Regions from separate parts of the Mesorhizobium sp. M1252 genome, predicted to be linked through region 3. Evidence: predicted binding sites of a transcription regulator. Region 3 holds the regulator's gene; each other region holds the start of a gene.
What was found. Region 3 encodes LexA, which represses DNA repair genes until DNA is damaged. Its sites were predicted from a motif close to TGTTCNNNNTGTGTTCNG; they were not measured.
Positions count from the first base shown of each region.

Region 1: a site for LexA is predicted at 4,685-4,702, ahead of NKH22_RS16295 (YifB family Mg chelatase-like AAA ATPase). Genes of this name have one in related genera too.
Region 2: a site for LexA is predicted at 2,206-2,223, ahead of NKH22_RS05730 (putative DNA modification/repair radical SAM protein). Genes of this name have one in related genera too.
Region 4: a site for LexA is predicted at 2,670-2,687, ahead of uvrA (excinuclease ABC subunit UvrA). Genes of this name have one in related genera too.

Region 1 is NZ_JAMYLX010000007.1:166,141-173,401, reverse strand. It holds gene NKH22_RS16305 (hydantoinase/oxoprolinase N-terminal domain-containing protein) at 1-557, shown strand, start outside; gene NKH22_RS16300 (malate synthase G) at 681-2,852, shown strand; gene NKH22_RS16295 (YifB family Mg chelatase-like AAA ATPase) at 3,058-4,590, opposite strand; gene NKH22_RS16290 (glycosyltransferase) at 4,839-5,903, opposite strand; gene NKH22_RS16285 (glycosyltransferase family 2 protein) at 6,088-6,705, shown strand; gene gshB (glutathione synthase) at 7,255-7,261, opposite strand, start outside.
Region 2 is NZ_JAMYLX010000002.1:468,534-475,794, reverse strand. It holds gene NKH22_RS05740 (aspartate aminotransferase family protein) at 1-572, shown strand, start outside; gene NKH22_RS05735 (glutamine synthetase family protein) at 608-1,993, shown strand; gene NKH22_RS05730 (putative DNA modification/repair radical SAM protein) at 2,225-3,460, shown strand; gene NKH22_RS05725 (UdgX family uracil-DNA binding protein) at 3,463-4,932, shown strand; gene NKH22_RS05720 (glycerate kinase type-2 family protein) at 5,071-6,351, opposite strand; gene NKH22_RS05715 (heme-degrading domain-containing protein) at 6,520-7,026, opposite strand.
Region 3 is NZ_JAMYLX010000015.1:16,181-23,441, forward strand. It holds gene NKH22_RS25080 (ComEC/Rec2 family competence protein) at 1-1,847, shown strand, start outside; gene lexA (transcriptional repressor LexA) at 1,841-2,623, opposite strand; gene NKH22_RS25090 (GntR family transcriptional regulator) at 2,829-3,593, opposite strand; gene kynU (kynureninase) at 3,762-5,009, shown strand; gene kynA (tryptophan 2,3-dioxygenase) at 5,115-5,951, opposite strand; gene NKH22_RS25105 (AMP-binding protein) at 5,948-7,261, opposite strand, start outside.
Region 4 is NZ_JAMYLX010000009.1:176,853-184,113, reverse strand. It holds gene NKH22_RS19605 (ABC transporter ATP-binding protein) at 1-135, opposite strand, end outside; gene NKH22_RS19600 (ArsR/SmtB family transcription factor) at 269-583, shown strand; gene NKH22_RS19595 (SRPBCC family protein) at 580-1,047, shown strand; gene NKH22_RS19590 (ATP-dependent Clp protease proteolytic subunit) at 1,077-1,685, shown strand; gene NKH22_RS19585 (hypothetical protein) at 1,832-2,053, shown strand; gene uvrA (excinuclease ABC subunit UvrA) at 2,837-5,758, shown strand; gene NKH22_RS19575 (GNAT family N-acetyltransferase) at 5,793-6,257, shown strand; gene NKH22_RS19570 (DUF72 domain-containing protein) at 6,286-7,089, shown strand.

The sequences.
Region 1 (7,261 bases), on a different contig from region 3:
TGACGCGCTGGTCGGCCGAATACATTCTGGAGACCGCCTTTGCCGAAGACGGGCTGGATGGCGCCGCCACCGTCGCGCATGCGCTGGTGCAGCGCGCCGTCGATTCCCATCCCGGCATCGCAAGGCTCAGCGTCGCGCTCGATCGTCCGGTCATTGGCCTCGGCGCCTCGGCGCCGCTGCACTATGCCGGCTTGGCCGAGCTGGTCGGTAATGAGTGCGTGGTGCCGGAGGATACCGACGTCGCCAACGCGCTCGGCGCCGTCGTCGGCCAGGTCCGCGTCTCGGCCGAAGCCCGCGTCAGCCAGCCCAAGGAAGGTTTGTTCCGGGTCGCGTCGGGGCAAACGGTGCGCGACTTCACGGACGAGGCCAAGGCGATCGCGGCAGCGGAGGCTGATGTGCGGGCGATCGTAGCCGAGCGGGCGAAGGATGCCGGCACGGATAATGCCGAGATCGACGTTTCGACCGAGTTCAAGGTGTCTACGGTTGAGGCCCAACGGATGTTTATCGAAGCGCATGTGGTGGCGGTTGCATCGGGTCGGCCGAGGATCGCGGTTTAGGGTAATCTCCCCCACGAGGGGGGAGATCAGCAGCTTCAAAATCCCCGGCTTCACCCTAAGCTGAATTGACCCTTCGCCCCTGACATGCCAAAGGCCGCAAAGCCTTCATCTGGAGAAGCCCTGATGACCGATCGCGTCGAGATCGCCGGATTGCGGATTGCCCGCGAACTGCATGACTTTGTCGGCGAAGCGCTGCCGGGTACCGGTATTGCCGCGGACGTTTTCTGGAACGGCTTTTCGGCCATCGTGCATGATCTGGCGCTGAAGAACCGAGCGCTGTTGGCCAAACGCGACGCCATGCAGGAACAGATCGACGCCTGGCACCGCGCCAATGGCGCGCCCATCGATATGGAGGCCTACAAAAGCCTCTTGCGTGAGATCGGCTATCTCGTGCCCGAAGGGCCGGCCTTTTCCGTGTCGACCGACAATGTCGACCCCGAGATCGCCAGCGTTGCCGGGCCGCAGCTGGTGGTACCGGTGATGAATGCGCGTTATGCGATCAACGCCGCCAATGCTCGCTGGGGCTCGCTCTACGATGCGCTCTACGGCACCGACGCCATTGCCGAGACCGGTGGCGCCGAGAAGGGTAAAAGCTTCAACCCCGTGCGCGGCGCCAAGGTGGTTGCCTGGGCGAAGAGTTTTCTGGACGAGTCCGTGCCGCTCACCTCGGGCAAATGGGCCGGCGTGAACGGGCTGACGGTTTCGGGTGGCACCTTGCGGCTCGGCGCCGGCGCCGGCGGCACCACGCTGGCCAACCCGAAACAATTTGCCGGCTATCGCGGCGACGGTGCCAACCCGGAAGCCATCCTGCTGGTCCAGAACGGCCTGCACATCGAGATCCTCATCGACCGCACCAACCAGATCGGCCGCACCGACCCGGCCGGCATTGCCGACGTGATCCTGGAATCGGCGCTGACCACCATTCAGGACTGCGAGGATTCGGTCGCGGCAGTGGATGCCGAGGACAAGGTCATCGTCTACCGCAACTGGCTCGGCCTGATGAAGGGCGATCTGGCGGAGGAAATCAGCAAGGGCGGCAAAACCTTCACGCGCAAGCTCAATCCGGACCGCGCCTGGACCGCGCCCAGTGGTGGCGCGCTGAGCTTGCCTGGCCGCTCGCTGATGCTGGTGCGAAACGTCGGTCACCTCATGACCAATCCGGCCATCCTCGACCGCGATGGCAACGAGGTGCCTGAAGGCATCTTGGATGCGGCGATGACGGCGCTGATCGCGCTGCACGATGTCGGCGCCAACGGGCGTCGGATGAATTCCCGCACGGGCTCGATGTATGTGGTGAAGCCGAAGATGCATGGGCCGGAGGAAGTCGCCTTCGCAGTCGAGATTTTCGACCGCGTCGAAGCGCTGCTCGGTATGGCGGCAAACACCATCAAGATGGGCATCATGGACGAGGAGCGGCGCACCACCGTCAACCTGAAGGAGGCGATCCGCGCCGCCAAGGAGCGCGTCGTGTTCATCAACACCGGCTTCCTCGACCGCACCGGCGACGAGATCCACACCTCGATGGAAGCCGGGCCGATGATCCGCAAGGGCGACATGAAGCAGGCCGCCTGGATCTCCGCCTATGAGGCGTGGAATGTCGACATCGGGCTCGAATGCGGGCTCGCCGGTCATGCCCAGATCGGCAAGGGCATGTGGGCGATGCCGGATCTGATGGCGGCGATGCTGGAACAGAAGATCGCCCATCCCAAGGCCGGCGCCAACACCGCCTGGGTGCCGTCGCCGACAGCGGCGACGCTGCACGCCACGCACTATCACAAGGTCGATGTCCACGCCGTCCAGGCGGCGCTGAAGAGCCGGCCGAAGGCGAAGCTCGATGATATATTGTCGGTGCCGGTGGCGGTGCGGCCGAACTGGACCCCCGACGAGATCCAGCGCGAGCTCGACAACAATGCGCAAGGCATTCTGGGCTATGTCGTGCGCTGGATCGACCAGGGCGTCGGCTGCTCGAAAGTGCCCGACATCAACGATGTCGGCCTGATGGAAGACCGCGCCACGCTGCGCATCTCCTCGCAGCACATCGCCAACTGGCTGCACCACAAGGTTTGCTCCGAAATTCAGGTGATGGATTCGCTGTGGCGCATGGCAGCGATCGTCGACCTCCAAAATGTCGGCGACCCGCTCTACCGCCCGATGGCCACCGATTTCGACAATTCCATCGCCTTCCACGCCGCCTGCGACCTGGTGTTCAAGGGTCGCGAGCAGCCGAACGGCTATACGGAGCCGGTGCTGCACGCGCGGAGGCTGGAGCTGAAGGCGAAAGAGCGGGCGAATTAGCGCCTGCGTTTCCCTCCCCCTTGAGGGGAGGGTGGCCCGAAGGGCCGGGTGGGGTCCTGCGTGAAGTGCGGCGACTCCCTTCGGACGACACTACAAGCAATGTCATTGCAGAGGCCCCTTCTCGGCTCGGCTCCAAAAAGATCGACCATTCTTCGGCGACCCCCACCCTGCCGCTTCGGGGCCACCTTCCCCTCAAGGAGGAGCGTTACGCCGCCTGCGCCACGCGCTCCGACATCATGCGGTAGGAAATCGCCTCGGCCAGGTGAATTCGGCCGACGGTTTCGCTGGCGTCGAGGTCAGCCAGTGTGCGCGCCACTTTGAGCACGCGGTGATAGGCGCGCGCAGAAAAGCCGAGTTTCTCGCTGGCGTCTTTCAGCAGCGACAGGCCTGCTGCGTCCGGCGCGGCGATGTCCTCGATAACAGAAGGCGAGCAATGGGCGTTGGTGGTGGCGCTGGTAACGCCCAGCCGCTCGAAACGTTCGCGCTGGATGGTGCGGGCGCGCGCCACGCGCTGGGCGACGGCTGCACTTTTCTCCGCTCGGTCGGGCCGGATCAGGTCGGCGGCCGAGACCGCCGGTACCTCGATCCTGAGGTCGATGCGGTCGAGCAACGGGCCTGAGATGCGCGCCTGGTAATCGGTGCGGCAGCGTTCGCCGCGCAGGCAGCGATAGCCGGGCTCGCCGGCCATGCCGCAACGGCACGGGTTCATCGCCGCCACCAGCTGGATGCGCGCTGGATAGGTGACGCGGTGGTTGGCGCGCGCGATCATGCAGTCGCCGGTCTCCAGCGGTTGGCGCAGCGCATCCAAGGTCTGCGGCGTGAATTCGGGAAACTCGTCGAGGAACAGCACGCCGTTATGGGCAAGCGATACTTCGCCCGGCCGCGCCCTGATGCCGCCGCCGACCATTGCCGCCATCGAGGCCGAATGGTGCGGGGCGCGGAACGGCCGCCGGTCGGTGAGCTTGCCTTCGCCGAGCTCGCCGGCCACCGAGGCGATCATCGAGACTTCAAGAAGTTCCTTCGGTGCCAGTGGCGGCAGAATTGAAGGCAGCCTCTGCGCCAGCATCGATTTTCCCGAGCCGGGAGGCCCGACCATCAACAGATTGTGGCCGCCGGCCGCCGCCACTTCCAGCGCCCGCTTGGCGCTTTCCTGGCCCTTGATGTCTGAAAGGTCGGGCAGGTCGCGGGCCGAGACATGGATGCCGGGCTCGGGCCGCGACAGCACCTGCGTGCCGCGAAAATGATTGGCGATGGCAATCAGGCTGCGCGGCGCCAATATGTCGAAATCCTTGCCCGCCCAGGCCGCTTCCGGCCCGCAGCCGAACGGGCAGATCAGGCCTTTTCCCTCGGCATTGGCGCCGATCGCCGCCGGCAGCGCGCCGGCCACCGCGGCAATGGTGCCGTCGAGCGACAATTCACCCAGCACGACATAAGACGCCAGCATATCGCCCGGAATGGCGCCGAGTGCCGCCATCAGGCCGAGCGCGATCGGCAGGTCGTAATGGCTCCCTTCCTTGGGCAGGTCGGCAGGCGCCAGGTTGACCGTCACCTTCTTCGACGGCATCGACAGGCCCGAAGCGTGCAGCGCCGCCTGCACCCGCTCGCGGCTTTCGGCCACCGCCTTGTCGGCCAGGCCGACAATCTGCATGCCGACCTTGCCCGGCGCGATCATCACCTGGACATCGACCGGTACGGCCTCGATGCCCTGGAAAGCAACCGTGCGAACCCGCGCCACCATCTTGCTCTGCCCCCGGATATCAGCTCGCCTCGGCCTTGTGGTTCAGACCGCGAGCGACGTCAGGACAAGACAACCATAGATTTCAGGCCAAGGCAAGAACATTACAGGAACATGCATTCGTGGTGGTTGCAGCGCGCTGTGCCGGTTGCAAAAACGGAAGATGGTTGAGCAAAATGGAACGGCTGCTCCGCCTCCTCGACCGCGTTAACAAGGCGACTAGGCCCTTCGGCAATCTGAGGGTGTTGCTTCTAAGCGGTGATGAAGGCATCGACCGAACCTGAAAGCGATCGATCGATCGCGACCTGCGGTGGAAGCCACTCCATGACAGGATATCTGAAAGGCCAAGGCAGGGCGATCCGGCGCGAAGAGCCGCTCTCCAGAAAAATCTCGTTTACAAGGTCTATGAACCGCCCGCGGTCTCGTTCGATTCGTTTCAAAGTTTGCGAACGAATGTAATCCCGGGGAATTCGTCGCTCCTTCAGCGCTAAGACAGCCTCCGCGATGGATCGAGGATCGGGTGGAACTGTGAGCGAATAGTCGTCATCCAGATAAAGGTCTCGGCCGCCATGGTTCGGCGTCGTGACCACTGGAAGGCCCGCGAGAAGATATTCCGTGCTGGCGAACATTGGTCCTTCCAGGTGAGAGAGACAGATTCCCACGGCTGCACGATTTAGATGCGTGTTCACCTGAGCCGGTGCCAATCGGACAGGCTTGCCGGTGCCGTCAAACTCGTTGATAAAGACGTGATGCGGCGCGAGCTCCCTATGCCGATTTATTCGCGCTCTTTCCGACTCCGTCGTGGAGGATCCGCTTGAATCTCGATAGAAGACAAATGCGCAACGCTGGATGCCAAGCGACAAGTCATGGCGCTTCCACGGAGCCAGTTGCGCATTGTAGATTGCATCAAATTCTACAGGGACATCATCGAGAGGCCTGAATATGTGTTCGGAGGTTGTTGACGTCTTTTTGTGCAGGACGGCGGCCTCGCCGGACTGGTTCAACAGATCAGCCTCTGCCTGAGTGTTGGATAGGAAGATTAGCGAGTGACGGGGGTTCTTGAGTCTATGCAGAACGGCATAGGTCCGGATGGTTTTGACGCTAGCACTGTTTTCGATGGACCAGGTTGGCGAGATGAGAAACCAGGCGCGGTGGCTGCGTGGACGGAAAGGCATATGACTTGCTAATCCGAGCGGCGTACCGGACATTCCCGAATAGGATATGAACGGATCGTCCGACAGCAAACTGGCCTGAAGAGCAGGTTGCGACTTCGCGGAAGGGTGCCCTTTTCTGAGGTTGTGGCCATGACGCAGCATGGCTCTGACAATCTCGAATTTGGTAGGAGGGCGATACCCGTGCTGTAGGGTCAACATGCGGCAATTGCGATCTTGAGTGCGGAGAAAAACTCGCTTCGATAGAGAGAAATTTGGCAAAGAAACACCGCCATTTGATCGACGGAATATCTCAGGCGATCAAATCTGGTGTACGGAGAAGCGCCTCTTGAAAGAAAACATCGTCCCAAGCGGGGCTGGTTCTCACATCGCGCTACCAACCGTATCCGTTTGCGTAGGCTGTTTCAATCAAGAGGCATTCATCGACACTGCGATCCGATCCGTAGCGGCGCAGACATACACTGCGTTCGAATGCGTGGTGGTCGATGATTTTTCGACCGACGGTTCCCGCCGAAGGATTGAAGAGTGTCTGTCCCAGCTTGGCGACAGTCGTTTCCGCTTTCTGCCCCGACTGCAAAATGGCGGGCAGTTGACAGCAATGATGACCGGGCTTGACGCGACAGCCGGGCCCCTGATCTCCTTTCTTGACGGTGACGATGCTTGGCATCCTGACTTCATAGAATGCCATGTGAGAGCCCATCTCAGCCACACCCGTATCGCGGCGATGTCGAGCTCCGATGAGGTGGTGATAGATACGGCCGGCAAACTGCTTGCGGGCGGTCATCCCGTATTCCACCTGAATGACCCGCGATCGATGCCGAAAATGAGCGGCTACCTGCATGTCGACACCGAAGCTGACCCGACATTATTATTTATTGATCGGGGCACCGTGGGTTTGGTTTTGGTCAACCACATCGGGGATGATGTTTCGTCGAGCTCCGCTTGAAATCATGCGTCCATCCGATCCGGACGAAATAAAGATATGTGCCGATGGTTATATGGCTCGTGCCGCCCATATGATCGGCGGAACCGTGAGGATTGGGCGGGCTCTTGGCAGTTATCGGCTTCACGGCGGCAATGGCTGGGCGGACGGGCGCATCCTGGGTACCGGAGTTGGCCTCGGCAGGATGTCGCCTGATACTGAAATAGCGATACGGCGGGCACTGGCCAATCGTTGGTGCGAAGTGGCGCCGGGACTGGAGCATTTAATCTCCCGCCACTCAATGCGCAGGACCTTGGTCGACCTGATCGGACTGTCTGCGGCTTTCGCATTGCTGGAAAAGAACTCCGATGCGGGTTTTCTGCTGAAAGACTGGGCAACACCACAGCGAAAATTGCAGACCAGACTTATCGGTCTCCTTCCTCCGAAACTGAGGCCTCGGCGCTTCCGGGACATAGTTTGATTTGATGAGCCGCTTGCTCGGCAGTCTTACCCGATAAAGAGCATCCTTCGATGCTTCTCTGGACCCACCAAAGTCCTCCGTAGCAACGCACACTACGCG
Region 2 (7,261 bases), on a different contig from region 3:
CGACTGGACCCGGCGGCTACACCAGGAAATTCGGGCTGCAGCCCGACCTGTTCGTGCTGGGCAAGCCGATCGCCGGCGGCGTGCCGGCAAGCGTGTGGGGCATGAGCGACGAGGTCGCCTCGCGCTATGCCGACTACAATCGAACCAAGGAGCCGGGCTATTCCGGCATGGGCACGACGCTGTCGGCGAACCCGCTGCAGTTCGCAGCCATGCGCGCAACGCTCGAAGAGGTGATGACGCAGGAGAATTATGCCCGGATGGATCGCCTCGCCCTGCGGCTCGATGCCGGGCTGACCGGCGTCATCGATCGCTACAATCTGCCCTGGCATGTCGCCCGCGTCGGCGCCCGCGTCGAGTTCATCTGCGCCCCTGGCCCGCTCAGGAACGGCGCCGAAGCCGAGACTGCCCATGCGCCGGAGCTTGAGGCGGCTATCCATGTCGCGCTGGTCAACCAGGGCGTGCTGATCGCGCCCTTTCACAACATGATGCTGATCTCACCGGCCACCACCGGCGCCCAGGTCAACCGGCTGATCACCGCCTTCGCCACGGTTGCGGCAAGGCTGACGGCATGAGACAAGCTGCCAAGCCAAACTCGAGTACACTAGTCATGACTTCACCTTCGGGCTCGACGCCCGCCGAGGCGCAAGCCTTTCTCGACGCCCATCCCGAAATCGAAGCCTTCGATATCGTCTTGACCGACGCCAACGGCGTCGGCCGCGGCAAGATCGTGCGCCGGCATGAGCTGAAAAGCATCTTCGAGGGCGGCCGCCACATGCCGATCTCGATCCTCGGCCTCGACATCACCGGCGAGGATGTGCACGAAACCGGGCTGATCTGGACGACTGGAGACGGCGATCTCAGGGCATGGCCCATTCCCGGCACGCTGGTGCCGCTTTACGGCACGAACCCGCCGCGCGGCCAGTTGCTGATGGCGATGTACCATCTCGAGGGACAGCCAATGTCGTCGGACCCGCGCTTGGCGCTGGCCAGGCAGGTCGACATCTTGGCGGCCAAGGGCCTCTATCCCGCCGGCGCCTTCGAACTCGAATTTTTCCTGCTGGCCAATGAGCGCGATGCCGATGGCAAGGTGAAACCGGCGGATGCCGTGCTCGACGGCCGCCGCTCGGCCAAGACGGAAGTCTATTCCGTCGACCATCTGCACGGCATGGAGCCGCTGTTTTCCGACATCTATGCCGCGGCTAAGGCGCAAGGCATTCCGGCCGAAACGGTGATTTCCGAATACGCGCCCGGCCAGTACGAGCTGACGCTGAACTACCGCAAGGATGTCATGCGGGCGGCCGACGACCTCGTCATGTTGAAGCGGCTGGTGCGGGCGCAGGCGCGCCGCCATGGTGTTACCGCCTGCTTCATGGCCAAGCCGATCGAAAAATATGCCGGCTCCGGCATGCATTTCCATGTTTCGCTGCAGGACAAGAACGGCCGCAACGTTTTTGCCGAAGCCGGCGGCGAAAGCTGGTCGCTGCCGCTGCTGCAGGGGCTCGGCGGGCTGATCCAGACCATGGCCGAATCGATGCTGGTGTTTGCGCCGCACGCCAATTCCTGGCGGCGCTTCGTCTCGCAGTCCTATGCGCCGGTGGCGCCGACCTGGGGCGTCAACAACCGTTCGGTGGCGCTGCGCGTGCCGGCCGGCGACGCCAAGAACCGGCGCATCGAGCACCGGCCGTCGGGCGTCGACGCCAATCCCTACCTGATCGCGGCAACGGTGCTGGCCGGCATCATCAAGGGTCTGGACGAAGGCCTCGACCCCGGCCCTGAAACCACTGGGAATGGCTATGAAGCCGCTGTCACGCGCACGACCATGCCGGTCGACTGGCGCGCCGCGATCGAGGCGGCGCGCGCCTCGAGCTTCCTGAAAGAGGCGCTTGGCGAGGATCTGCATCGCACCTTCGTGGCGATCAAGCAGTCGGAGTATCTGCGCGTCGCGCGTACGGTGAGCGAGCTGGACTACCACCTCTACCTGCACGAGGTCTGAGAGACCGTTTCGAAATTCTACTCCGGCGGCCATCGATGGTGGTTTCTGCGCTTCCGATGCTCACGGACCAAATGTCCGCTGCGCTTCGGTTCTCGAAACCACCACCATATGACTCGCCAGAGCGAATTTCGAAACGGTCTCTGATTGCCCTGACGGCGGGCGGCGATCACTTTTTCGCCGCCTGCATCAAATGAGGTGGCGCTGCAGCCTTCAAGAACATATCATGAACGGATGAGCGCGCCCACCGTCCGTGAAAAGCTGGCAATCCTGTCTGACGCCGCCAAATACGACGCCTCCTGTGCTTCGTCCGGCTCGGCGAAGAAGGATTCGCTCCAATCCGGCGGTATCGGCTCCACAGAAGGCATGGGCATCTGCCATTCCTACGCGCCGGATGGCCGCTGCATTTCGCTCCTGAAAATCCTGCTCACCAATTTCTGCATTTACGATTGCAGCTACTGCATGAACCGCTCGTCATCGAATGTGCGCCGCGCCCGCTTTAGCATCGACGAGGTGGTGAAGCTGACCATGGACTTTTATCGGCGCAACTACATCGAGGGCCTCTTCCTGTCCTCAGGAGTCATCCGCTCCCCGGACGAGACCATGGCCGAGATGGTGGAGGTGGCGCGGCGGCTGCGGCTGGACGAAAAATTCTCCGGCTATATTCATCTGAAGACCATTCCGGAAAGCTCGGCCGAACTGGTCGAGCAGGCCGGGCTCTACGCCGACCGGCTGTCTATCAATGTCGAACTGCCGACCGATGAGGGCGTGAAGAAACTGGCGCCGGAGAAGAAGCCGCAAACGATCCGGCTTTCCATGGCGAACCTGCGCCGGAAGATGGAGGAAAAGGCCGAGCCGACGTTGCGGACCAAGAAGCGCGAACGCTTTGCGCCCGGAGGTCAGTCGACGCAGATGATCGTCGGCGCCGACAAGACATCCGACGACGGTATCTTGCACTCCAGTGCGCGGCTCTATGGCAGCTACCATCTGCGGCGCGTCTATTACTCCGCCTTCAGCCCGATCCCGGATTCGTCATCGTCGCTGCCGCTCCAGAAACCGCCGCTGATGCGCGAGCACCGGCTCTATCAGGCCGACTGGCTGATGCGCTTCTACGGCTTTTCGCAGCCGGAAATCCTCGCCGGCAGCAGCGACGGCATGCTCGATCTCGCCATTGACCCCAAGCTCGCCTGGGCTTTGCGCAATCGGGCGAGGTTTCCCGTCGACATCAACCGCGCCGATCGGGAAGCGCTGCTGCGGGTTCCGGGTCTGGGCACCAAGGTGGTGGCGAAGATCCTTGAAACCCGCCGCCACCGACGTATGCGGCTGGAAGATGTCGGACGGATCTGCCATTCGATCGCCAAGCTGAGGCCCTTCATCATCGCCGAAGGCTGGTCGCCGGGCGGACTCACCGACAAGACAGGCCTGCGCGATACGATCGTAAAGTCCTGCGAACAACTGTCGCTGTTTTGACCATGCAGCCGGCCCAGCTCGACCTTGCCCGATACACTGTCCGGCTAGCGAGCCAGACCGATTTCGCCGGTTGGCGCGATGCGGCACGGCGTCTGACGCTGAATGAGGTCCGGCCTGAGGATATTAGTTGGGGTGTCGGGTCCGACGCCAATGATCCTCGAGATGCCTTGCCGGCGGTGCCAGAGGGCGCGCAGCTTACCGTCCCGCGCGAGTTCATCGCCCATGCCGAAACCGCCTTCTGCCACTCCGACCCCGGCCGGTTTGCCTTTCTCTACTGGATGCTTTGTCGCCTGCGCACCGAGCCGAAACTGCTGGCGATCGCATCCGATCCCGACACCAGGCGGCTCGAAGCCATGGAAAAGGCGGTGCGGCGCGACAGCCATAAGATGCATGCCTTCGTACGCTTCCGGAAGATCGGCTACGGCGAGGACGAGCGCTACGTCGCCTGGTTCGAGCCGGAGCATTTCATTGTCGAGCGCAACGCGGATTTCTTCGTCCGGCGGTTCACCGGCATGCGCTGGACCGTCCTGACGCCCTATGCCTCCGCCGACTGGAATGGCGAAAGGCTGGCGATCGGCCCGGGTGCGGCCAAGGGCGATGCACCCGATCAGGACGACACCGAGGCGTTGTGGCTGACCTATTTCCAGAACATCTTCAACCCGGCGCGGCTCAAGGTGAAGGCGATGCAGAAGGAGATGCCGAAGAAATATTGGCGGAACCTTCCCGAGGCCTCGCTCATTCCAGATCTGATCGCAGGAGCGGACGAGGCCGCTATAGCCATGATTGCCAGACAACCGACGACGCCGGCGCCGCACCACGCCAAGCTGCAGGCAAGACATTGGCCGAAGCCCGAGCCGGCCGAGGCGCCGGATGAAGACGATGCCAAGACGATTTCCGATTTGCGCGAGGCTGCAAAGGGTTGTCGTCGCTGCCCGCTCTGGCGCGACGCGACACAGACCGTGTTCGGCGAGGGGCCGGATGACGCCAAAGTGGTCTTCGTCGGCGAACAACCTGGCGATCAGGAAGATCTCGCCGGCAAACCTTTTGTCGGGCCAGCGGGCAAAGTGTTCGATGCAATTCTCGATGACGCAGGCGTCGACCGGCAAAAAGTCTACGTCACCAACGCCGTCAAGCACTTCAAGTTCGAGCCGCGCGGCAAGCGCCGCATCCACTCGAAGCCAAATACCGGCGAAGTCCAGGCCTGCCGCTGGTGGATCGGCCGGGAGCTTGAGCTGATCAAGCCGGACCTCGCCGTGGCGCTTGGGGCAACGGCGGCGTTGTCGCTGCTGGGCAAGGCCATTGCCGTGACGAAAATGCGCGGCCAGTTGATCGAACGCGAGGATGGCTTGCGCGTGTTCATCACCATCCACCCGTCCTTTATCGTGCGCATTCACGAGCCGACGGACAAGGAGGCTGAGCGCGAGCGGTTCCTAAAGGATATGAAAGAGGTGAAGCGGCTGATGGGGTCGTGAGATGAGCGAAAGCCTCAGCGACATCGTCATCCGCGGGCGGAACAAGGAGCTTCGCTCCTGCTTCGCCCAGGGATGACGAAGCTGAGTGGCTTCACGGTCGTGAATCCAACGTTGGAAACTTCGGCCGCCACGGCCGAATTAACTGATCAGGATTGCCCTCAGATCATTCACATTCGTACCCGTCGGCCCCGGCACGAACAGATCGCCGATCGCGTTGAACGCCGTCCAGGCATTGTTGCCGGCCAGCATCGCCTTGGCGTCGATGCCGGCGGCACGCATGCGCGAGACGGTCGAGCCATCGGCAAAGGCGCCGGCATTGTCTTCCGAGCCATCGATGCCGTCGGTATCGGCGGCCAGTGCATGAATACCTTCCGCGCCGCTGATGCCGATGGCAAAGGCGAGCAGGAATTCGGAGTTGCGGCCGCCCTTGCCCCTTTTTCCGTCAACAGGGGCCCGCAAAGTCACGGTCGTCTCGCCGCCGGACAGGATCAGCACCGGCTTTTGGAACGGCCGGTTGCGCGTCGCCACTTCGCGCGCAATGGCTGCATGCACGCCACCGACCTCGCGCGCCTCGCCCTCGATGGAATCGGAGAGGATGACGGCTTCGATGCTTTGCCGTTTTGCCTCAGCGGCTGCCGCTTCCAGCGATACGCCAGCCGAGGCGATCAGGTGCACTTCATTGCGTGAAAAGCGCTGGTCATCCGTATCTGGCGCATCGGCCTCTGGCGAGTTGATGTGCGCCATGACGGCGTCGGGCAGCTTCATGCCATAGGCCGCTATCGAGGCCAGCGCATCGGCGCGGTTGCCGGAGTCGGGCACGGTCGGGCCGGAGGCCACCAGGGCCGGGTTGTCGCCGGGAATGTCACAGACAACCAGTGATACCAGTTTGGCCGGCCAGGCGGCAGCTGCCAGCCGGCCGCCCTTGATGGTTGAGACATGCTTGCGGATGGTGTTCATGGCCGCGATCGGCGCGCCGGAGGCGAGCAGCGCCTCGTTGACGGCGATTTCGTCGGCGAGCGTCAGGCCAGCGGCAGGCGACGGCAGCAGCGCCGATCCTCCGCCCGATATCAGCGCCACTACCAGGTCGTCCGCAGTCAGCCTTTGCACCTTTTCGAGCAGGCGCCGCGACGCCTCAAGACCGGCAGCGTCCGGTACCGGATGTGCCGCCTCGATGATTTCGATGCGCTCGCATCTGGCGCCATAGCCGTAGCGGGTGACGACCAGCCCTTCGATTGGGCCATCCCACACCTTCTCGAACGCGGCCGCCATCTGCGCCGAGCCCTTGCCGGCGCCAATGACAATGGTACGGCCCTTGGGCCTGGCCGGCAGATGATCCCTGATGGTCCGTTCAGGATCGGCAGCGGCAACAGCGGCATTGAAGATCGAGATGAGAAAGGATTTGGGATCGAGCACGGTTATCCTTGGCCGTAACTGGCGGTTTTCAAAATGAGCAAACGTTGGCGCTGCCCCTCACCCTCACCCCGTGAAAGACGGGGAGAGGGGATCGCCAGCGCTCGAGCTTGTCCTTTCTCCCCGTCACTATACGGGGAGAAGGTGCCGGCAGGCGGATGAGGGGCAGCGCCAACGTCACGATTTACCTTCCGGCGGCAGCGCCAATTGTGTCCGATCGACGCCGAGATGATCGCACAGTGCATCGACGACGACGCCATGATCCTGGCGTTCCGGCAGGCCGGAGACGGCGATGACGCCGATGACGCCGGCACCCTTTACAGTCACCGGAAACCCGCCGCCGGCCAGTACGTAATCAGCAATATCCAGCCCCTCGCCGACCTTGAAGGTGCGGTCCGGTCGCTGCTGTTCCAGCACCAGACGATAGGTGCTCCTGAGGTAGCGCTTGACCACATTGATCTTGCGTCGTGCCCAGTCGGGGTTGGAGGCGTTTGAACCGGGCATCGCGGCATAAAACAGCGGCCGATCCCACAGCCTGATATCGATGATGATGGGCAGCTTTTCGGCCAGCGCCCGCTCGCGGATCGCCGCGCCGACCTTGAACGCGACGGCCTCGTCGAAGGCCGGGAAGACCAGCGTCTCTTCCTGTTTCTGGATCAGAGCGATGTCGTCTGCGGCGGCCATTTTTGTTCTCCGAAATCGTCACAAATCGTGTGTACGACAAGCTCCGCCCGGTCAAGGTCTCGTCGCGGTGGTGGTCTTGCCCCGCCAGGATCGCCCCCCACTCCGTCGAGCTTCTCTCGACACCTCTCCCCCGATCGACGGGGTAGAGGAAGGGCGCAAAGCTGTCCGAACCGGCGCCCGTCCTCCGAAGCAAAGGCTCCTTCCTCTCCCTCCGGAGGGGGAGAGTTGGCGCCGC
Region 3 (7,261 bases):
CTTACCCCAAGCTGCGCTACGCCCCGGAGCGGGTCAGGCTCTCGGCGCGGACCGTTCCCGCCGATATGACCGCCGGCTCCCTGATCACCGGCTATGCCAGGCTGTTGCCGCCGACCGGTCCGGTGCGGCCGGAGAGCTACGATTTCTCCTTCGACAGCTATTTCACCGGTATCGGCGGCAGCGGCTTCTTTCTCGGCAATCCGAAAACCATTGCTACGCAGGGACCGCCGCCGCTGACCGCGCGGCTCTCCTCGGCAATCGAGAGCGCGCGCGAAAACATTGCCGACCATATCAGGGGCAAGATCGGCGGCGCCGAAGGCGAGATTGCCGCGGCGCTGATTGTCGGCGTGCGCGCCGGCATCCCGGACGAGGTCAACGAAGCGATGCGGCGCACCGGCATCTATCACATCATCTCCATCTCCGGCCTGCATATGGCGCTGGTTGCCTGCACCATCATGGCGTTGCTGCGCGGCGCCTTTGCGCTGTTTCCGGATTTCTCCTCGCGCCGGCCGGTGAAGAAATATGCAGCAGTGGCAGCACTCGTCTCCATCGCCGCCTATCTCGTCATTTCAGGCATCGTGGTGGCTGCCGAGCGCAGTTTCATCATGCTAGCGGTCATGCTTGTCGCCGTGCTGTTTGATCGCGCCGCACTCACCATGCGCAATCTGGCGATCTCCGCCATTGCCGTCATCCTGGTGTCGCCGCACGAGGTGGTCGGTCCCAGCTTCCAGATGTCGTTTGCCGCCACTGCCGCCCTTGTCGGCGCCTATGCCGGCTGGGCCGATTACCGCGCCGACAAGGTGAGAACGCCACCGGCAAAGCGCTCCTTCGTCGGCTTCCTGTCGCGAAAATTCGCGCTGGCCATGGGCGGCCTCGCCATGACCTCGATCATCGCCGGCAGTGCAACCTTGCTGTTCGCCATCTGGCATTTTCAGCGTGTGTCGCCGCTCAGCCTGATCGCCAATCTGGCCGTGATGCCGATTGTATCGTTGATCGTCATGCCGTTTGCCGTGCTCAGCGCGCTGGCGATGCCGTTCGGCGCCGACGGACCGTTCCTCTATGTGATGGGCAAAGGCCTGACGGCGATGATCGCCATATCGGCCTGGATTTCCGAGCGCTCGCCGGTCGATGCCGTCGGGTTGATTTCCATCCGCTCGGTGCTGCTGGTGACGGTCGCCCTCGTCATCGCCACCATGGCCACCACCTGGCTCAGGCTGGCGGCCGTGCCTTTCGCGCTGGCCGGCCTGTTGACGGTGCCGCAGGTGCTTACGCCCGACGTGCTCATATCCGAGGATGCGCATCTGGTGGCCATGCCGATCGGTGGCGGCGAACTCGCCCTCAACCGCGAACGCTCCAACGAATTCACCACGGACAATTGGAAACGGGCGCTGCGGGCCGAAACCATTATCCCACCTGAGATTTTCGAGTCAACAGATACGCGGTTCGATCTCGATCCGCTCGATCTGCCGCCCGGCTCGCCCTTCTATTGCACCGGCGATCTCTGTATCGCCCGGCACCCTTCCGGAGCCATTGTAGCGCTTGCGAAAGACCGCAAGACGGCGCGGCCGGCCTGTGCCTTCGCGAGCCTGATCGTCATCGATGACGCCACCGCCTACAATCCGTGCCGCGACCCGCTGGTGCTGGTCGTGACGAAGAAACAGCTGGCCCGCGACGGCAGCGCCGCCGTCTTCTTCGATCCGCAATCGGCAGCTGCAGCGCCAACCATCCGCTTCGCCGTCGACAAGCCGTATCGCCCCTGGCACGAGCAACGCCGCTTCTCCCGCGAAGCGCGCGGCCTGCCGCCTTACAACCAGCGTGAAAAGTACAAACCCAAGCCGGCTCAGTAGCGCCGGATCAATCCGACAAGCTTGCCCTGCACCTTCACCCTGTCCGGTCCAAAAATGCGGGTCTCGTAGGCCGGGTTGGCGGCTTCCAGGGCGATCGAGGCGCCCTTGCGGCGGAAGCGTTTCAGGGTCGCTTCCTCATCGTCGACCAACGCCACCACGATCTCGCCGGGGCTGGCTGTGTCGGCATTGCGGATGATGACCGTGTCGCCATCGAAAATGCCGGCCTCGATCATCGAATCGCCCTTGACCTCGAGCGCGTAGTGTTCGCCGCCCATGATCATATCGGGCGGCACCGAGATCGAATGGGTCTGATGCTGGATGGCGTCGATCGGCACGCCGGCGGCGATGCGTCCCATAACCGGGATTGAAATCGCGGAAACGGCATCGTCATTGCCGGCCGACATCGAACGCGACGGCGAGCCCGGCTTGATCTGGCGGCCGAGACCGCCTTGGCCCAACGCGCCTTGTCCTTGGCCGCCTTGCCCTTGGCCGGTTTGACCAAGACTGCCCTGAATGACGCTCGGCGAAAACTTCCTCGCCGCATTGAGGCCTGGTGCGATCGAGTCGGGCAGCCGCAGCACTTCCAGCGCGCGCGCCCGGTTCGGCAGCCGGCGAATGAAACCGCGCTCCTCAAGCGCCGTGATCAGGCGGTGGATGCCGGACTTGGAGGCGAGGTCGAGCGCTTCCTTCATCTCGTCGAAGGACGGCGGGATTCCGCTCTCCTTCAGGCGTTCATGGATGAACATCAGAAGCTCATGTTGTTTGCGCGTCAGCATCGCGGCCCCCAAGGGTTCTGAAACCAGAATCAGAAAAAACAAACCCAGAACAAACACTATCTGTTCCAGTTGTGTTCCGCAACCTTTTAAAGTTTAATGAATGTGTTGACGTTTTGTTCAGCGTAACGTTCGGCGCTGCGAGCGCCGCCTGCGCCCAGTTGCCAGCAACGGGGTGAAACGAAGACAAAGTGCCCTGCGTCGTCGGCTACGATCGCCGCTTCCTTTTCGGACGGGGCTGCGCAGCATCCGCGCGGGGTTCTCTCTGGGCATAGACCCGCAGCGTGTAGCCGATGTGAGCGGTCATCAGAGTTTTCGCACGTTCGACGTCGCGATCGAGGGCCGCTTCCATCAGGGCGGTATGGTGTTCGATCGCCACGGCGTCGCGCAGGGCCGCCACGGCCTTCCGGTGTCCGTCCGTGCGGCCGGCGGCGGCGCGCAGCGTCGGGGCCAGACCCAGAAAGCGGTGATGGCGATGCAATTGGTCGGAAATCGTTGCATTGAAGCGCAGCAGCCAGCTGGATGTCGCGGCACTGAGCAGCGCCGCATGGAAGGCATCGTGTTTTTCGTACCACGCGTCGACCGCATCATCCGATGGATCGTCGAGAACAGACCCGCACCGTGAGAGACGATAGTGGGCGGCAACGACCGCGTCTTCCCACTCACGGTCGCCCTTCTCGATCGATTCCACCAGCAGGGGCAGTTCGACCACCAGCCGCGCACGTGCCAAATCCTCGAGCTCCGCCCGAGAGACGGGAGCGACCGCAAACCCGCGGTTGCTGATGGCGGTCACAAGCCGTTCCGCCTCCAGCCGCGACAGCGCCTCGCGCAACGGCGTCCAGCCGATGCCGTAGGTGTTGCGCAGCGTGCTCAGCTTCAACGGCGCGGCAGGCGCCAGCCGGGTCGCAAGAATATCGCGCCTGAGCAGGCGATAGGCCACTTCCGTCTTCGAGGTCTGCTCGTCATCCAGCATCGTGATCCATCAGACATAAACGCTCGGGCGGATCATTATATATCAAAGCCTTTCAATGGGTGAATTATATATAATGTTTGACAGTTCAAGGGCGACCACTCAAGATCGCCGGCATGTTTGGGCGGCAGGCTCCGCCGCGCGCGTTTGTCCATGGAGGGGCGCCGGATCATGAGCACGACACCCGATCTCGCTACAATCGAAGCAATGGATGCCGCCGATCCGCTGCGCTCCATGCGTGAACGCTTTGTCTTGCCGCAAGGCGTGATTTATCTCGACGGCAATTCCCTGGGCGCCGCGTCAGCGGTCGTCTTCAGCGAACTGCAGCAGGCCGCCACGCAGGAATGGGCGCACGACCTCATTCGCGCCTGGAACACCGCCGGCTGGTTCAACATGCCGGTGGAACTCGGAGATCAGCTCGGGCGACTGATCGGCGCGGCTGATGGGCAGACGGTGGTCTGCGACACAACCTCGATCAACATCTACAAGCTGCTGCACGCAGCGCTCGGCATGCGGCCGGATCGGTCGGTCATCGTTGCCGAGGGCGACAGTTTCCCGACCGACCCCTACATGGCCGAAGGCGTCGCCTCGACCCGGCCGGGAACGCGGCTGCGGCTGGAGGGCGTCGACGCGGCCGCAATCGAGGAGCTGATCGACGACAGCGTTGCCGTCATCCTGGTCAACCACGTCAACTACAAATCCGGCCAGTTGCGCGACATGGCGGCGCTGACGCGCAAGGCACATGACGCCGGCGCGCTGATCATCTGGGATCTCTGCCACACGGCCGGCGCCTTGCCGGTCGAACTTGACCGTGCCAATGCCGATTTCGCCGTCGGCTGCACCTACAAATACCTCAATGGCGGCCCGGGCTCGCCGGCCTTCATCTACGCGGCCGAGCGCCACCATGACGATGCCCACCAGCCGCTCAGCGGCTGGTGGGGCCATGCGCGGCCCTTTGCCTTCGAGCAGGGCTTTGCCGTCGGCAGCGGCATTCGCCGCTTCCTGTGCGGAACGCAGCCGGTGCTGTCGATGCGGGCGCTCAAGGGCGCGCTCGATATCTGGAACGACGTCGATATGGCGGCGGTGCGCAGAAAAAGCATCGCGCTGACCGACCTGTTTATCCAGCTCGTCGAAGCCAGATGCGGCGCCTACCGGCTTGAACTGGAAAGTCCTCGCGACGGCAGCCAGCGCGGCAGCCAGGTGTCGTTCCTCCATCCGCATGGCTATCAGGTGATGCGCGCGCTGATCGAGCGCGGCGTGATCGGCGATTTCCGGGCGCCGTCGACCATCCGTTTCGGCTTCACGCCGCTCTATGTCGGATATGGCGATGTCTGGCAGGCGGTCGAAGTCCTGGAGGATATTCTGCGCACCGGCGCCTGGCAGGACGCCCGCTTCGCGGTGAAGACCGCGGTTACGTGAGAAACCAGAGCAATTTCAGGAAAAGTGTGAAGCGGTTTTCCGTCCGAAATTGCGTCAATCAAAGAGCTAGAGCATTTCGCCGTTTCCGTTAAACGGTGAAATGCTCTAGAGCCGGGTGCGGACCGTCCAGAGCTCCGGAAACAGCACGACCTCCAGCATCTTCTTCAGATAGGAGGCGCCTGAGGTGCCGCCGGTGCCGCGCTTCAAGCCGATGATGCGCTCGACCGTTGTGACGTGGTTGAAGCGCCAGCGGCGGAAGTAATCCTCGAAGTCGACCAGCTTCTCGGCCAGTTCGTAGAGCATCCAGTAGCGCTGCGGGTCGCGGTAGACGGTTTGCCAGGCAGCCAGCACGTCTTCGTTCTCACCGCGCGTCTCGCGCCAGTCCGTGCGCCCGGCATCGGCGCCGATGTCGAAGCCATTGCGCGCCAAAAGCAGAAGCGCCTCGTCGTACAGCGACGGCGTGGCCAGGATCGCTTCCAGCCTGTCCGTAAGATCGCGCCGGTGCTTGTGCGGCCCGAGCATGGCTGGGTTGCGGTTGCCGGCCATGAACTCGATGGCGCGGTACTGCCACGACTGGAAGCCCGAGGATTGGCCGAGCGCGTCGCGAAACTCGGTGTATTCGCTTGGCGTCATCGTGCGCAGCACGTCCCAGGCATTGTTGAGCTGCTCGAAGATGCGCGCGACGCGCGACAGCATCTTGAAGCTCGGTTCGAGGCGGTCGGCGCGGATCGAGCGGATCGCGGCGCCGATCTCGTGCAAAGCGAGCTTCATCCACAATTCCGATGTCTGATGCTGGATGATGAACAGCATCTCGTCATGGGCCGAAGACAGCGGCGCCTGCGCATCGAGCACCTTGTCCAGCTGCAGATAGTCGCTGTAGGACATCCGCTCCTTGAACGACATCTGCGCGCCATCGGACGCCGGATCGTGCGGCTTAATCAATTGCTCTTCTCCGCGCGCAACCGGAAGCGCTGGATCTTGCCGGTCTGGGTTTTGGGCAAGGCGTCGATGAACTTCACCGAACGCGGATATTTGTAGGGCGCGATCGTTGCCTTGACGTGGTCCTGCAGGCGTTTGACGGTCAATGCGTCCGGCGAAACACCTTGCACAAGCACGATATGCGCCTCGACGATCTGGCCGCGTTCACCGTCCTCGGCGCCGGTCACCGCGCATTCGGCGACGTCGGGATGCGAGAGCAGCGCCGCTTCGACCTCGGGGCCGGCGATGTTGTAGCCGGCGCTGACGATCATGTCGTCGGAACGCGCGGCGAAGTGGAAGAAGCCATCCTCGTCCTGCGTGAACGTATCGCCGGTGAGATTCCAGCCGTCGCGGACATAGTCCTTTTGCCTGGCATCGGCCATGTAGCGGCAGCCGGTCGGGCCGCGCACCGCCAGCCGGCCAGCAGAGCCGCGCGGCAACTCCCGCATCTCGTCATCGACGATGCGTGCCAGATAGCCGCCGACTGGTTTGCCGGTGGAGGCCGGCTTCATGTCGTCGAAGCGGTTGGAGATGAAGATATGCAGCATCTCGGTGGCGCCGATCCCATCGAGGATCGGCTTGCCGGTCTTCTCAGTCCATTCCTCGAAGACAGGCGCCGGCAGCGTCTCGCCCGCCGAAACCGCGACGCGCAGCGAGGACAGGTCAGCGCCTTGATCCATGGCCTTGAGCATGGCCCGATAGGCGGTTGGAGCGGTGAAGGAAATGGTCGCTTTGTAGGTCTCGATGATGTGGATCATGTTGGGTGGCGTCGCCTGTTCCAGCAACGTCGCCGCGGCGCCGAAACGCAGCGGGAAGATGGCGAGCCCGCCAAGACCGAAGGTAAAGGCAAGGGGCGGGGAGCCGACGAAGATGTCGTCGGGCGTCACCTCCAGGATTTCGCGAGCATAGGCGTCGGCGACGATCAGCAGGTCGCGGTGGAAATGCATCGTCGCCTTCGGCACGCCGGTGGTGCCGGAGGTGAAGCCGAGCAGGGCGACATCGTCGCGGCCGGTGTTGACGGCAGTGAAGGTGACCGGCTTGTCGAGGGCGGCGCGGTCGAGTTCCGCGTCATGGTTGGCCGTGCCGTCGAAGCCAATGACCTGCTTGAGATACGCACTGCCCTTGGCGCAGGCGGTCATCTCGTCCATCAGCCTTGTATCGCAAAGCGCAACCGTGATTTCCGCCTTGTCGACGATCTTGGCGAGTTCGCCGGCGCGCAGCATCGGCATGGTGTTGACGACCACCGCGCCAACCTTGGTGGCGGCCAGCCAACA
Region 4 (7,261 bases), on a different contig from region 3:
ACCCAGCTTGGCCAACAAGATCACGGCCATGAAACCGATGACGGCGATGGCGCCTATACCGAGGACGAGGCGGCGATAGAGCCTCAGAGCCTCGTTGAGGTTCTCGGCGGACGAACGATCGACGTTGGAATTCATAAATACTACTCCTGCCTCGCCATGATCGACCCATCTTGTTGCCCATGGATTAGAGGCCCGGCAGGATCCAATCAATACGGGGCATTCAAAACACCCCTTGCCAAATCGATAAGTATCGACTTATGCTTTTGCCATGATCGAAGCAGAGATTTTTCGCGCCCTGGCCGACCCGACGCGACGCGCCGTCTACGAGCGGCTGACTTCCGGCGAGATGAGCGTGTCGGAGTTGCGCACTGGCATGAGCGTGTCGCAGCCGGCGGTGTCGCAGCACCTTGCCGTGCTGCGCGGCGCAGGCCTGGTCAGCGAAAGACGCGCCGGCCGCAACGCCTACTATCGCGCCGATCCGCAAGGGCTCGAGCCGCTGCTCGGCTGGATCGAACGCTACCGCGCATTCTGGCCGGAGCGCATCGAAAGACTGAAGGCCGTTTTGAAGGACATGGACCAATGACCGACGAAAAGCAGACGCAGACCGCCAAAGATGCCCTCGCCTTCGAATGCGATCTGCCGGACGCACCGGAAAAAGTGTGGCGGGCACTGACCGTGCCGGACCTCTTGGCGGAATGGATGATGCCGAACGACATCAATCCGGAAACCGGCAGCCGCTTTGCCTTTGCCGGGCCTGAGAAGCCGATCGAGTGCGAAGTGCTCGATGCCGAACCGGGGCGCCTGCTGCGCTATTCCTGGCGCGAGCGTTCCGGCGACGCCGACCGCGAGGAGCTGGAGAGCATCGTCACCTTCACACTCGCCCGCACCGTTTCCGGCGGCACGCATCTGCGCATCGTCCATGACGGGTTTGTCCTGACGCCTGCGGTCGCGATGGCCGGCGCGGGCTGCCGGCTCTGGCTGCGCGCATACAAGCCCAAACCGCCTGTCGCCGCCAACGCGCCACGCCTGTTGCTGCGCGCTGCCTGACCCGGAAAAATCAAAACGGAGACAATGAGATGAGCGGCTTTGCCAATCTGGTGCCGATGGTGATCGAGCAATCGAGCCGCGGCGAACGTGCCTTCGACATTTTCTCGCGGCTGCTGCGCGAGCGCATCATCTTCGTCAATGGCGAGATCAATGACGGCATGTCGGCGCTGGTCTGCGCCCAGCTTCTGTCGCTGGAATCGGACAATCCCGACAAGGAGATCTCGCTCTACATCAACTCGCCGGGCGGCGTGGTGACCAGCGGTTTCGCCATCTACGACACGATGCAATATGTCAGCTGCCCGGTGTCGACCGTGTGCATGGGCTTTGCCGCGTCGATGGCCTCCTTCCTGCTGATGGCGGGAACGCCGGGGCGGCGCATCGCGCTGCCCAATGCCAGCATCGTGCTGCATCAGCCTTTGGGCGGCTTCCAGGGCCAGGCCTCCGACATCCAGCGTCACGCCGAAGGCATTTTGCGCACCAAGCGGCACATGGCCGACCTCTACGCTCACCATTGCGGCCGCACCCACGAAGAGGTCGAACGCACGCTCGACCGCGATTTCTTCATGACCGCGAAGGAGGCCAAGGACTGGGGCCTCGTCGACCACGTCTTCGACACCCGCAAGCAGGCAGCGGCCTGATCGGCGGATTGAATGCAGGCCGGTGTTCCCTCAATTTCAACGCCTCTGGTCTGGCCTCGCCTTGAGCGCGGCACTATAGTCTTGCCATGCGCTACCACCTGAACAGACTGACCATAGCCATTGCCATCACGGCGGCGACATCGAGCATGGCCTTTGCCGGGGGCAGCACCAGCACGTCGCGGAAAGGCGCCCTGCCCGGCGTGGCCGGCGACTACCGCATCGCCAAGCCCGCGCCGCAGCCGGAGCCGGACGACGCGCTGCCTGCCGTCGAGAACGGCACGTTCAAGATCGGCGACACCGATGTCAGGATTTCCGGCAGCATCACTGTCGATGTCGGCACGGGTGGGATCAAGCCGACGCGCCGGTAGCCCCTTCTCCCAGCTACTATACGGGAGAGAAAGCCTGCGCCGACGACTTCCTCGCAAAAGAACAGCCCCGCCGTTGCTTCCGCTAACGGTCGGGGCTTTTCTTGGATTCCAAATCCAAACTGCCGGTAGTGTTATACCGACTTTGATTTCGGATGCTTCGCGGCATTCAGCCGACGATCCGACTAGCCGTCTCTGATTTTTGTGGGATTCGGCAGGTCACGGTTTGTCTGGTGGTTTGTTGGACTGACGCGATGCGTTCGTTTGGACGCATACACTCCAATGCCTTGAAACTACCTGGCACTTATGCCCGCCGCGGCTCCACTAGCAGGTGGAGCCTCAAGGGACTATCCGGTGGCGTCATGCTCCGCTCCTATGTCCGTTGCGACTGGTGTCAATCCGAAGCACAAATCGCAAAAACCTGCGGCGTCTCGCAGGCCGCTATGGGCGGCGAGGCCATCAAAGACGGCCGGCTCCGTTGACTCCGGCAGAGTGCGCCCCTGATTCGACGGCGTCAACCTTGAATAGCCGGTTACGGAAAATGTGATCGTCGGGAGCTTACGTCAGGGTCAGTTTCTGAAACACCCTTGTCAGTTTCTGCACAGCTTTGTCAGGAGCGTGTTCGGTCTTTGTTCTTTCCGCTTGCCCGTTCGCGCGAAAGACGGTTAAACGGCTTTGGTCGAGAAGTGTGGCGTCTCTCGACGTGGCGGCAAAAATACCTACATAGGGAATGGCCGGGAAAACCCGCCGATCCCACTGACACCAGACCTGAGGCGGCGACCGGCGATGGCCGACCATAAATACCTTTCCATTCGCGGGGCACGCGAACACAACCTAAAGAATGTCGATCTCGACCTGCCGCGTGACAGCCTGATCGTCATGACCGGCCTGTCGGGCTCCGGCAAATCGTCGCTTGCTTTCGACACCATCTATGCCGAGGGCCAGCGCCGTTACGTCGAGAGCCTGTCGGCTTATGCGCGCCAGTTCCTCGAAATGATGCAGAAGCCGGATGTCGACCAGATCGACGGCCTGTCGCCGGCCATCTCGATCGAGCAGAAGACCACGTCGAAGAACCCGCGTTCGACGGTCGGCACCGTCACCGAGATCTACGACTACATGCGCTTGCTGTTCGCGCGCGTCGGCATCCCCTATTCGCCGGCGACCGGCCTGCCGATCGAGAGCCAGACGGTTTCACAGATGGTCGACCGGGTGCTGGCGGTCGAGGAAGGCACGCGCCTTTTCCTGCTGGCGCCGATCGTGCGCGGCCGCAAGGGTGAGTATCGCAAGGAACTGCTGGAGCTGCAGAAGAAGGGCTTTCAGCGCGTCAAGGTCGACGGCGTCTTCTATGAGATCGCCGATGTGCCGGCGTTGGACAAGAAGTACAAGCACGACATCGATGTCGTCGTCGACCGCATCGTCGTGCGCGGCGACCTGGCGACACGGCTTGCCGATTCCATCGAAACGGCGCTCAAGCTGGCGGAAGGGCTGGCGGTGGCCGAGTTCGCCGACCGGCCGCTCGACGCCAGCCAGACCGGCGAGGACTCGGTCAACAAATCGAAGAACGAGACGCATGAGCGCATCCTGTTCTCGGAAAAATTCGCCTGCCCGGTTTCCGGCTTCACCATTCCGGAGATCGAGCCCCGGCTGTTCTCGTTCAACAACCCGTTCGGCGCCTGCCCGACCTGCGACGGCCTCGGCAACCAGCGCGCCATCGACGCCAGCCTGATCGTGCCGGACGAAAACGTCTCGCTGCGCGACGGCGCCGTCAGCCCGTGGGCGAAGTCGACCTCACCCTATTACGCCCAGACGCTGGAAGCGCTGGGCAAAGCCTATGGCTTCAAGCTCGGCGACAAGTTCAAAGACCTGACCGAAGAGGCCAAGGAAGCCGTCCTGCGCGGCACCGGCGAGCGCGAGGTCACCTTCCAGTATGATGACGGCCTGCGCTCCTACAAGACGACCAAGACGTTCGAGGGCGTCATTCCCAATCTCGAACGGCGCTGGAAGGAAACCGAATCCGCCTGGATGCGCGAGGAGATCGAGCGCTTCATGTCGGCGACGCCCTGCCCGGTCTGCAAGGGTTACCGGCTGAAGCCGGAAGCGCTGGCGGTGAAGATCGCCGGCAAGCATATCGGCGAAGTCACAGAGCTGTCGATCCGCAAGGCCGACCAGTGGTTCACCGAACTGCCGCCACATCTCAACGACCAGCAGAACGAGATCGCGGTGCGCGTTCTCAAGGAAATCCGTGACCGCCTGCGCTTCCTCAACGATGTCGGCCTCGACTATCTGACGCTGTCGCGCAATTCCGGCACGCTGTCGGGCGGCGAGAGCCAGCGCATAAGGCTGGCGTCGCAGATCGGCTCCGGCCTCACCGGCGTGCTCTATGTGCTGGACGAGCCGTCGATCGGCCTGCACCAGCGCGACAATGCCCGCCTGCTCGACACGCTCAAGCATCTGCGCGACATCGGCAACACGGTGATCGTCGTCGAGCATGACGAGGACGCCATCCTGCATGCCGATTATGTCGTCGACATGGGTCCGGCCGCCGGCATTCATGGCGGCGAGATCATCGCCCAGGGCACGCCGCAGCAGGTGATGGCCAATCCCAACTCGATCACCGGTAAATATCTGTCGGGCGCGCTCGAAGTCGCCACGCCCGGTGTCAGGCGCGAGGCCAAGAAAAACCGCCGGCTGAAGATCGTCGGCGCGCGCGGCAACAATCTCAAGAACGTCACTGCCGAAATCCCGCTCGGCACTTTTACCGCCGTCACCGGCGTGTCTGGCGGCGGCAAATCGACCTTCCTGATCGAGACGCTGTTCAAGGCGGCGTCGCGCCGCATCATGGGCTCGCGCGAGCATCCGGCCGATCACGACCGCATCGAGGGCCTCGAATTCCTCGACAAGGTCATCGACATCGACCAGTCGCCGATCGGCCGCACACCGCGTTCGAACCCGGCCACCTACACCGGCGCCTTCACACCGATCCGCGACTGGTTTGCCGGGTTGCCCGAGGCCAAGGCCCGCGGCTATCAGCCGGGCCGCTTCTCCTTCAACGTGAAGGGCGGCCGCTGCGAGGCCTGCCAGGGCGACGGCGTCATCAAGATCGAGATGCACTTCCTGCCCGACATCTACGTCACGTGCGACGTCTGCCACGGCAAGCGCTACAACCGCGAGACGCTCGACGTCCTGTTCAAGGGCAAGTCGATCGCCGACGTCCTGGACATGACGGTCGAGGAAGGCGTCGATTTCTTTGCCGCCGTGCCCGGGGTGCGCGACAAGCTGGAGACGCTGAAGCAGGTCGGCCTCGGCTACATCCATATCGGCCAGCAGGCGACGACGCTGTCGGGCGGCGAGGCGCAGCGCATCAAGCTCGCCAAGGAATTGTCGCGCAAGGCGACCGGCAAGACGCTCTACATCCTCGACGAGCCGACCACCGGCCTGCACTTTCACGACGTCGCCAAGTTGCTGGAAGTGCTTCACGAACTGGTCGACCAGGGCAACACGGTGGTGGTCATCGAGCACAATCTCGAAGTCATCAAGACCGCCGACTGGGTGCTCGACCTCGGCCCCGAAGGCGGCGATGGCGGTGGCGAACTGGTGGCACAGGGCACACCGGAAGCCATCGTGCGCGAAAAGCGCAGCTACACCGGCCAGTTCCTGAAGGAGCTTTTGGAGCGGCGGCCCGGAGGCAAGCGCGAAGCGGCGGAGTAACTGACAGACCGGTCGGGCGCCTGGAGAGCTTTGAATGACAGTCCGACAGGCGCTTGCCGGTGATCTCGACGCAGTCGTCTCGCTGACGCAGACCGCCTATGAGCACTACACGCCCCTGTTAGGCGCGCCGCCGCTCCCAGTCACCGAGGACTATGCGCCACGCATCGAGCGTGGCGAGGTCTGGCTCTTGGAGAGCGGCGCGGAACTCGCCGGGCTGATCGTTATTGAGCGCCATCCCGATCATGCGATGATCTTCAGCGTCGCGGTCTCCCCCGCTTTCCAGGGCAGGAAACTCGGCACCGCGCTGCTCGACTTCGCCCAGGAACAGGCGCGGCTATGGGGGGTGCCGGAGGTCCGGCTCTACACCAATTCGCGCATGGAGCGGAACATCGAGATCTATACGGCCTATGGCTTCCACGAAACGGGCCGCCGAGCCAATCCCCACCGTCCCGGATGGACCGTGGTCGACATGATCAAACCGGTTGGAAAAATAGCCTGACCGCATTTTTAGAACTGGGAGGAAGACGATGATCAGCCAAGGAACAATCCGCGCCGGGATGGGCGGCTGGACTTTCGAACCCTGGGATACGTCCTTCTACCCGGACAAGCTTTCCAAGGCCAAACAGCTGAGTTACGCCACCCGCCAGGTACCGAGCATCGAGGTCAACGGCACCTACTATTCCAGCTTCAAGGAGCCGACCTTCGTCAAATGGGCGGGCGAGGCGCCGGACGGTTTCGTCTATTCGCTGAAGGGCAATCGCTTCGTCACCAACCGCCGCGTGCTTGGCGAAGCCGGCGAGTCCATCACGCGCTTCCTCGGCTCCGGCATTGCCGCGCTGGGCGACAAGCTGGGCCCGATCCTGTGGCAGTTCGCGCCGACGAAAAAGTTCGACGCCGACGATTTCGAGGCCTTCCTGAAGCTGCTGCCGGAAAAGCAGGATGGCGTGGCGCTGCGCCATGCGCTGGAAGTGCGCAACGACAGTTTCAGCGTGCCGGAATTTGTGGGCCTGGCGCGCAAATACAAGGCGGCAATCGTCTATGCCGACCATGCCAAATATCCTGGTATCGCCGACATCACCGGCGATTTTATCTATGCGCGGCTGCAGACCGGCAGCGACGACAATCCGGATTGCTATACGCCGAATGGCTTGGACGAATGGGCAGCGCGGGTGAAGACCTGGGCGCAAGGCAAGCAGCCGGCCGATCTGCGGCGCGCCGATCCGACTTTCGACGCGCCGGTGAAACCGCGCGACGTGTTCGTCTACTTCATCACCGAGGGCAAGGTGCGCGCGCCGTTCGGCGCCATGGCGCTGATGAAGCGGGTGAGCTGATCGGTTAAAGCGCGTCGCGCTGAAACGGATTCATACGACGCGATTTAAGTCTTTGTCTTGATGCATGCCGTTGTCCCAGAACCGCGGCACACTTCTGGGCGTTAGGAGCAATTCCAGGAAAAGTGTGGGACGGTTTTCCCGGGAAAGCGGTCAGCGCTTTCCCTTGAAAAGG